One region of the Lysinibacillus sp. NPDC093216 genome, then DNA from elsewhere that is predicted to be linked to it. Evidence: riboswitches for the same ligand, from Rfam matches in the RefSeq annotation. Region 1 holds a riboswitch; each other region holds the start of a gene.
The links. Region 1 has a riboswitch for S-adenosylmethionine ahead of ACQKOG_RS25080 (bifunctional homocysteine S-methyltransferase/methylenetetrahydrofolate reductase). Riboswitches for the same ligand answer to the same signal wherever they lie in the genome.
Positions count from the first base shown of each region.

Region 1 (3,282 bases):
AAATTTAAATTAATGAAGAGAAAAGCAAAAGGCAAAGAAAATTGTTGTTTCCTATTAAGGCGCTACACACTTTAAGGCACAAATAACACTATATTAATTGTTTATATATAATTTCCGTTATGGAGATAAAAGCCTCTAGCGAATATATGCTATTTGAATATAAAAAAATGGAGCTGTCCAATGTGCTGGATAGCTCCATTTTTGCTAAATTTGTAAAGGGTTTAACGTAATTTTTGATAAAAAAAGTTTATACTAAATAAAGAACTAAAAATAGGGGCGGTTAATATGAAAACAGTTGTTGTATTAGGTGGCGGAATTACGGGATTGTGTACGATGCATTATTTACAACGCCAAGTTCAGGAGAAAAACTTAGATGTAAAACTTGTACTTGTTGAAAAAAATACATACCTTGGTGGCAAGCTTCACTCTGCATATGAACAAGGCTTCATCATGGAAACTGGAGCAGATTCTATTGTAGCGCGTCATAAAGGTGTCATGGAGTTAGTAGAGGAACTAAACTTTGAACAAAATCTTGTGTACAACGAAACAGGTATTTCGTATATTTACACAAATAATGAGCTACATGCTATCCCAGCAGACTCAACGTTCGGTATTCCTATGAGCCTACAATCTCTCGAGGAAAGCACGCTTGTATCTGAGGAAGGTAAAAAAGAAGCGTTAAAGGATTTAACAATGCCGAATGAAAGGTTTACAAAAGAAAGCTCGATTGGGGAATTTTTAACGTATTATTTAGGTGAGGAGCTTGTTCAAAACCAAATAGCGCCGGTACTTGCAGGTGTATATTCTGGAGATTTAAATCAACTTTCAATTGCTTCGACTTTACCGTATTTAATCGATTACAAAAACGATTACGGTAGTATTATTAAAGGTTTTGATGCAAACAGGAAACAATTTGTGAAAGCCTCCAACAAAAAATTTATTTCATTTAAAAATGGTTTATCGTCACTAATTGATCGACTTGAAGAAACATTAACGGATGTAGAAATTATAAAAGGGATTGCCACTACTAGTGTTAAAAAGCAGGAGAATCTATACTCTGTTACGTTAGCAAACGGTAAAATGATTGAAGCAAATCATGTTGTATTGGCACTGCCAAATGAAGCGGTACAAAGCTTATTACAGGATGAATCGTTGAACGGCTATTTTAAACAATTTAATACTGCATCCGCCATTACGATTTATTTAGGATTTGATGTTCCCGATAATAGATTGCCAGCAGATGGAACAGGCTATATTGTGTCACATAATTCGGATGTTATTTGTAATGCAGCAACGTGGACAAGCCGCAAGTGGAAACATACCTCTGCAGAAGGGAAATTACTTGTACGACTTTTTTATAAGAGCATTAACCCTGAGTATGAGAGATTGCGTATGATGACAGATGAAGAGTTAGCAGCAGTTGCTCTTGAGGATGTAAGAAAAAGCTTGGGGATTGAGGAAAAACCAACTGTTGTTGACGTGACAAAATGGATCGACCAGATGCCGAAGTACGACTTGGCACATCGTGAAGCGTTGCAAGGTCTCTTACAAGAGCTCGAGAAAAACTATCCAAATTTATCAATAGCGGGATGCTCATATTTTGGAGTAGGCATAGGTGCATGTATTCAAAACGGTAAAAAAATTGGTGAAGAACTTGTAGAAAAACTATCGTAATTGTTTGATATAAATCAAAATATTATAAATTTCGTAAAAATTATCCTTTGTTCAGTGAAATAGTCTTGACTCAATCGTTCGTAAACGATATGATTCTTTTAATTATTTAAAAAATTCATACTAAATTCTTATCAAGAGAAGCAGAGGGACTGGCCCTATGAAGCTTCAGCAACCAACTTAATGTCAGGTGCTAAATCCAGAAGACCGTGTGTCGAAGATGAGAAGGAAAACAATTACGAAATGACGTAAAAGCCTTCTTTTTTTATGAAAGAAGGCTTTTTTTTATTTTAAAGATTAGGGAAGAGAGGTTAGTTTTATGGAATTGCTTGAAAGGTTAAAAACGCAAGTTCTAACAGCAGATGGTGCAATTGGTACAGTTTTATACGGCTACGGCTTGGAGTACTGTCATGAGGAAATGAATGTACAGAGACCTGAATTAATTGAAAAGATTCATAGAGAATATATTGCAGCTGGTGCTGATATTATTCAGACGAATACTTACGGAGCTAATGCCATAAAATTAGCCCGCTATGGGTTAGAATCTCGTGTACAGCAGTTTAATGAAGCTGCTATAACGATTGCAAAACGAGCAGCGGCAGATGGTGGACAATTTGTTTTAGGTACAATTGGAGGAATCCGTGGTATTCGTAAAAGTGACGCAACGTTAGAAGAAATTTTAGCAACCGTTGATGAGCAGGCAACAGTTTTACTGGCAGGAAATCCAGATGGTCTTTTACTTGAAACTTATTATGACTTTGAAGAGCTAACGGCGACTTTAACAATGCTGCGAGCTAAAACGAAATTACCGATTATCGCTCAAGTTTCTATGCACGAACCCGGAATTTTGCAAAATGGAATGAGCTTAAATAACGCCTTATATAAACTTGAAGCGTTAGGTGCAGATATCGTAGGAGTTAACTGTCGCTTAGGCCCTCACCATACTATACAAGCATTTGAAGGAGTAGAGCTTCCTGAGAAGGCATTTATGTCAGCGTATCCGAACGCCTCTCTTCTTGATTTGGAGGATGGGCGTGTCGTTTATGAGTCGGAGGCAGATTATTTTGGTCGAGCAGCTGTAGCGCTTCGTGATCAGGGGGTACGTTTAATTGGTGGCTGTTGTGGAACGACACCAAAGCATATTGCTGCAGTGAAAAAGTACTTAGAGGAGCTATCCCCGGTCGAGGAAAAGTATGCAAAACCAGAAAAAGTAGAGATTGTCCGTGAGGCAGAGCCAGCAAATTATGAGCCATTACATGAAAAAGTAAAACGTGAACGCTCGGTTATTGTGGAATTAGATACACCAAGACATTTAGAAATTGAAGGCTTTATTGAAGGTGCAAAAAAAATATATGAGGCGGGCGCAGATGTAGTCATGATGGCCGATAACTCTCTTGCTTCTCCAAGGATTAGTAATGTCGCAATGGGTGCCTTACTGAAAGAAACACACGGGGTACGCCCGTTAACCCATATAACATGCCGAGATCGTAATTTAATTGGTCTTCAATCACATTTAATGGGATTAAATGCACTAGGGATTCATGATATTTTAGCAGTTACTGGAGATCCGACAAAGGTAGGCGATTTCCCAGGAGCAACTAGCGTTTATGA
Region 1 covers NZ_JBNNVB010000038.1:33,872-37,153, reverse strand. The annotation lists gene ACQKOG_RS25090 (protoglobin domain-containing protein) at 1-13, shown strand, start outside; gene ACQKOG_RS25085 (protoporphyrinogen oxidase) at 286-1,674, shown strand; SAM riboswitch class I at 1,800-1,898, shown strand; gene ACQKOG_RS25080 (bifunctional homocysteine S-methyltransferase/methylenetetrahydrofolate reductase) at 1,991-3,282, shown strand, end outside.

Region 2 (3,282 bases), on a different contig from region 1:
AGGATTTATGGCGCATCACGTGCAATCTCTAATAGAACATTACGGGTATTTTGGCATCATTCTTATCCTAGTTGGCGGGATTGTTGGGCTGCCACTTCCCGATGAGATATTTTTAACATATGTAGGATATAGCGTATATAAAGAAACCCTCGCACATATTCCAGCTTTAATCAGCGCTATGGTAGGTGCGGCAGGGGGAATTACTCTGAGCTACTATATAGGCTATAGATTTGGGCTACCGTTATTGCAAAAATACGGTCCAAAAATCCACATTACTGAACAGAAAATTGACTTTACTAGAAAATTATTTGCAAAAATAGGGCCGGGATTATTATTAATAGGATATTTTATTCCTGGTGTGCGTCATCTTACAGCATATATTGCGGCTATCAATAATTATCCTTATAAAAAATTTGCTTTCTTTGCCTATACGGGAGCAGTTATTTGGACATTTACTTTTATTACCTTAGGAAAGGTACTTGGGGAGAACTGGCGTTATGTTGGGGTATATTTATCCCGCTACAGTATTTATCTTATAGTATTGTTCCTAATACTAATGTTAATCGTTTATTTTATTTTCAAAAAAAGGAATTCGCCAAAGTAAAAAAGGTCTGATTCAATACCTACTCAGGTTGTGAATCAGACCTTTTTATCTTTTAAGGCAATATTGCAAATGAACGCACAGGGAATCCAGAGGCTTTCTCAGGCTTTGGTACAATATTGAAAATAGCAGCACCTTTTGGAGGGAGCTTATCCAAATTTGTCATGAGCTCAATTTGGTAAGTATCTTGCTCAAGCACAAAATATTCGCCATCTAGCTTACCATTTTTACGAAAATCTGTTGCTGAATCCGTATCAAAGGTTTCGTGGCCAATAGCACTTACTTTTCGTTCGCCGAATAAAAATTGTAACGCTTCTAATCCCCAGCCAGGAATATGATTATTGCCATCAGCGTCTTTGTTGCTGAAAGATTCTTTATCTGGCCAACGTTTACTCCAATCGGTACGCAACGCAACAAAGGTACCTGTTTCAATTTCCCCATTTTCAGCTTCAAAGTCAAGAATATCTTGAACACTTAACGTGAAGTCGTTATTTACTTCGGCTTCTTTTGATTTATCAATAACGATTAGTGGTAGCACTAGTTCTTTTAGCTCCAATTCCTCTAAATAGCGTGTATCTCGCACAAAATGGATAGGTGGATCGATATGTGTTCCGTATTGCCCAGGGAAAGTGAATTGCTGCGCAAAGAAGCCATCATCATGGGAAAATAATGTTTCAAATTTTGCATCATCAAACATAAAGAAGTGGGGCGAATTAGGACCAAATGTATGTGTTAAATCCACCCATTCTTTCGATTTCAATAGTTGAATTGCTTGTAAAAGTTCGTTTGCCATAATATCTTCCTGCTTTCTTTTAATTATTTTTGGATGTAACAATAAAAAAGAGCCCTCCTTGTAGAAAGAGGACTCTTGTGCAAAGCAACTAAAGTAAGTCTTCTCATCTTCAAGGCTAAATTTCGCCAATTGGAATTAGCACCATACCTATAGGCTGGTTGCTGAGACTTCATAGGGCCAATCCCTCCGTCTCTCTTGATAAGAAAAAACAATATAAGAATTTTCAGAAATAAAGATTACAAACACTTTAGCATATTTATTTATAGTTTACAAGTTCAATAGGGATACAAGGTTAAAATTCATAAAGATGCTAAAGGCAAAAAAAGTGGCCCTCTTCAAAGGGCCAACTCTTCACCAATTCAAAATTAATGTTAGCTTACAACAGCCTTGATCAGTAAATGTTATTCGAAATCCATCTGGTGTATAGTTCGTTTCGAATTTTAAAGTAATGCCTGTTGACGTGATTAATTTTTCAACTTCTGTTTTATTTGATTGCTGTGCTGCGTTCATAAGATCATGTGCAAATGGCTCGGATTCATCAATTTTATCCGTAAGTATCTGTGCTTGCTTCATAATAGCTTTGATCCGTTTCGCAGAAGTCTTCAATCTATTTGTATTGACGGGTGGAAATGGACTTCTATTCGTTGGGTTTGTTGGCATTGCTAGCTGTCTAAAAGGTTGTTGAGTAGTTGGTTGATTGGCCATTGCCCATGCCCATGTTGGATAATAATTAGGATAGACAAAATACGGATAAGGATTGTAATACAACTAAATTCCTCCTATCCTATGCTGATACCATATATTATGTACAACAAAGGCTTTCGGTGTTTCCTGGGGGCATCCGATGAACCGCTTCACTCCAGGGTCTCGTCTGCCCAAGGAGTCACCCGTTGATAAAAACTGAAATTGTTCCGATAAATCTTCAAAGTTTGTTTCTATCAAAGAGTAACCATAGAAATGTAGTAGCTGCGGCAAGCATCACCATGCCGAATCCGTATATAGGTGTATGAGCTAATGATTGGTGGCGAACGATGATTCCTCCAATGTATGATCCTAGAAAAATACCAATGTTAAAGGCTGAAATATTTAATGCTGAAGCCATTGAAATAGCTGATGGTATATATTTTTCTGAAAGCTGAACGGCATAAAGCTGTAATCCCGGTACATTCATAAACATAAATAGCCCCATCATAAAGACCATTATTAATCCAACGATTGATGATTCTAAAAAGAAGTTGATGCCGAGTAGTGCTAATGCTAAGCCGATAAAGATAATAAAGATAGAACGTAATGGATTATTATTAGCAAAATGACCACCCAGTGTATTACCGATAGCAACACAGATACCGAATACAACTAAGATAATGACAATTGCTTGAGGTGAGTAGCCCATATATTGCTCTAATATAGGGGAAACATATGTGTATACTACAAACACGCCGCCGTATCCGATTGCTGTAATAAAGAGAATTAATAGCATTTGTATGTTCCCTAATACTTTCCCGATATCTCGAATAGATATTGGTTTACCTTTCGATAACTGACTCGGCACAAGCAGAGTATTACTAATTAACCCGATAATACCAATTAAAACAATGAAAATGAATGACATTCGCCAGTCAGTTACTTGTCCAATAAAAGTTCCTAGCGGGACGCCTGTGACAGTTGCTAATGTTAACCCTGTGAACATAAAAGCTATTGCACTTGCTCGTTTATTAGGTGCCACAACATCTGCAGCGATTACAGAGGCAATAGACATAAACACGCCATGTGCTAATGCTGAAATAACACGGCCGGCAAGTAGTAATGAGAATGAGGGTGCTAGAGCTGCAAGTAAATTCCCGATAATAAAAAGCACCATGACGAGCAGCAATACATTTTTACGACT
Region 2 covers NZ_JBNNVB010000003.1:203,942-207,223, reverse strand. The annotation lists gene ACQKOG_RS05705 (DedA family protein) at 8-604, shown strand; gene ACQKOG_RS05700 (cyclase family protein) at 657-1,394, opposite strand; SAM riboswitch class I at 1,495-1,599, opposite strand; gene ACQKOG_RS05695 (hypothetical protein) at 1,746-2,162, opposite strand; gene ACQKOG_RS05690 (MFS transporter) at 2,317-3,282, opposite strand, start outside.
Region 2: linked by a shared signal. The riboswitch ahead of ACQKOG_RS05700 (cyclase family protein) and the one ahead of ACQKOG_RS25080 (bifunctional homocysteine S-methyltransferase/methylenetetrahydrofolate reductase) in region 1 are both predicted to bind S-adenosylmethionine.

Region 3 (3,282 bases), on a different contig from region 1:
GTTTGACGCATTACCAAATGAGGCCTATCGAATGAGAAAATACGTAAACGCTACAACATTAGCCAATGTATTTTATTTATTAAGCTTCTACTTCTTGTTGTGAAGCTGTTACTTGTTCAATAGCTTGTTCTAAATCTGCAATGATGTCCTCTACTGCCTCTAAACCGATTGATAAGCGAATGAGCGACTCGGTTACGCCAGTTTGGATTAGCTCTTCAGCAGATAGTTGCTGATGTGTAGTAGATGCTGGATGAATAATTAATGATTTAGCATCCCCTACATTTGCTACGTGTGAGAATAATTTCACACTATCGATTAATTTACGCCCTGCTTCACGTCCACCTTTAATGCCAAATGTAAGCACAGAACCGAAGCCATTTCTTAAATATTTTTTAGCTAAATTATGGGTAGGGAAATCTTCTAAGCCGTTGTAATTTACATATTCCACAGATGGGTGGTTTCGTAAATATTCAGCTACTGCTAATGCATTTTCATTGTGTTTAGGAATACGCAAATGAAGCGTTTCTAAACCTTGTAATAAATTAAATGCCGCATCAGCACTTAATGTTGGTCCAAAGTCACGTAGCAGTTGCACACGCAGTTTTGTGGCGAATGCTGCATCTGCTGTGTCAATACCATAACGCAAACCGTGATAAGAAGCATCTGGCTCAGTAAAGCCTGGGAAACGTCCACGAGTCCAATCGAACTTCCCTGCATCTACTACAACGCCACCTAAAGTTGTTCCATGACCACCAATCCATTTCGTTGCAGAATGAACAACGATATCTGCACCGTAGTCAATTGGTGTAGAGCCATATGGTGAAGCAAATGTGCTATCAATAATTAATGGCAAGCCGTTTTCATGTGCTATATTTGCTACTGCTTCAATATCTAGTACCTTTAAACTTGGGTTACCGTAAACTTCAGCGAACACGGCCTTTGTTTTATCAGTAATAGCAGCTTTGAAATTTTCTGGATTTGTTTCATCTACAAAAATCGTTTTAATACCGTAGTTTGGTAGTGTGTTAGCGAATAAATTATAAGTACCTCCGTATAAAGAGCTACCTGCAACAATTTCATCGCCTGCCCCTGCAAGATTTAAAATGGAAAACGCGATTGCTGCTGCACCAGATGAAAGTGCTACTGCTGCTGTACCGCCTTCTAATAAAGCGACGCGTTTTTCAAAAACATCTACAGTTGGGTTTGTAATACGAGTGTAAATATTACCAGCTTCCTCTAAGGCAAAAAGACGTTGCGCATGAGCAGTGTCTTTAAAAACGAAAGCCGTTGAGCGATATACGGGTACTGTACGAGATCCTGTTACCGGGTCTGGCTCTTGGCCACCGTGTAACAGCAATGTTTCTGGTTTAAATTTTGTCATTGTATACCTCCAAATGGTTATTTTTTTACGATGGTACCGGAGATGAGGAGGATTTTTTCAGTAGAAAACAAAAACCCTCTTCAGCTAAGAAGAGGGTTGCGGTTGCAAGTTTTCCTCCCCTTATCTGCCAGATCCAAGTAAGAATCTGTAGGAATTAGCACCTTAGCAAGTTCGTCACTTACTGGTTGCCGGGCATCATAGGGCCTATCCCTCCGCCGCTCTTGATAAGAGTATGAGATTCAATTTCCATCGTTGTTACAAAGTATAAACATAGACTTTTTCTCTGTCAATACTAAAATTTTATTTTTTCCGAAACTTCTGTCTGCTTCTTTACGTAATCCAAACACATACACTATTTTAGATATTTATTGTTTTGGTCACCAAAGCATGGACTGATTTCCGTTTCGGCTGGGCGTTTCCTAGGGGCTTCGGGCTAACACAATGTTAGAACTTTTGTGATGAACCCATTATTTGGAAAGGAGAATTTTTATGATAAAAGCCGTTATTATTTTTCTTCTTGTTGGTTATTTGATTGGCTGTATTCACGGCTCTAAAGTTGCTCAGTTTTTATCAGGGGTAGATTTAAAAATGGCCGGTCATGGCAATGCAGGTGCCTCTAATGCAACACTTTCCCTTGGCTGGAAATACGGCATATTAGTTGCACTGATCGATATCGGTAAAGGCGTTGCAGCTATAATCGGTGCACATGTTTATTTAGCAGATATAACACAATTAACAGAAGTACAAGTTTGGCTCTTCATCTATATCGTAGCTTCCGGTGTCATTCTAGGTCATAATTTCCCATTTTATATGGGCTTCAATGGCGGTAAAGGAACTGCTTCAATCATAGGAATATTACTTGCGATTGATTGGAAAATTGGCTTGTTTGCACTCATTTTATTTGTTATTTTATCTTTCGTGACGAACTATTTAATTGTCGGTGTACTTGAATTTTATCTCGTTTTTTGTACAGCCACTTATTTATGGATTCCTGGAGTTGGCCCAACGATTTTAGCCCTATTACTTTTTGGTATAGCCATCATTTTGCATATCGAAAATATTAAGCGATTGATGCTAGGAACTGAGCCTAAAGTAACTTCAGCATTCAAAAAGAAAAAATAAAATCTTTTGGATATTTTTGTCTTTTCTTTGACCGTATATTTTCTCGCAACTGCCCATTATCGCTATAAATAGAGGGTATTTCACATACTAGTTTTTTTACAATAATTAGACAAATTAACTTTCTTAATAAAGCATTTTACTAGCCGATGTGAAAATTACAGTCATGTTTAAGAAAGGATGAAAAGTATGTCTACTTCTGAACAAGCAAAACAGAAACGTAATTTGAAACCACTCTGGATTGGATTAGCCTTCGCTTCATTAATCATCATTACTTTTTTACCTAACAACGGCGATTTACCTGTAGCCGGACAACGAGCTTTGGCTATTTTAGCTTTCGCGGTCATCCTATGGGTTACAGAAGCAGTATCCTATCCCGTTAGCTCTGCCATGATTATTGCTCTCGTTACAATCTTACTAGGGCTAGCTCCGTCAATGGAAGATCCAACGAGAGCGTTAGGAACATCGGATGCATTAAAGTTAGCATTAAGCGGATTTAGTAATTCTGCAGTTGCACTAGTAGCCGCAGCTCTTTTCCTAGCGGCAGCCATGCAAATTACGAATTTACATAAACGTCTTGCGCTTTGGATACTTTCACTAGTTGGGACAAAAACGAAAGCCATTGTATTCGGTGCTATTTTAGTATCTATTGCACTCGCATTCTTTGTCCCTTCTGCTACTGCACGTGCAGGCGCAGTTGTACCAATACTACTCGGAATGGTAGCAGCATTTGGTTTACCACGTGATAGTCGACTTGCTGCTTTACTAGTCATTACTTCTGT
Region 3 covers NZ_JBNNVB010000035.1:4,452-7,733, reverse strand. The annotation lists gene ACQKOG_RS24355 (O-acetylhomoserine aminocarboxypropyltransferase/cysteine synthase family protein) at 80-1,381, opposite strand; SAM riboswitch class I at 1,499-1,612, opposite strand; gene ACQKOG_RS24350 (glycerol-3-phosphate acyltransferase) at 1,871-2,503, shown strand; gene ACQKOG_RS24345 (DASS family sodium-coupled anion symporter) at 2,690-3,282, shown strand, end outside.
Region 3: linked by a shared signal. The riboswitch ahead of ACQKOG_RS24355 (O-acetylhomoserine aminocarboxypropyltransferase/cysteine synthase family protein) and the one ahead of ACQKOG_RS25080 (bifunctional homocysteine S-methyltransferase/methylenetetrahydrofolate reductase) in region 1 are both predicted to bind S-adenosylmethionine.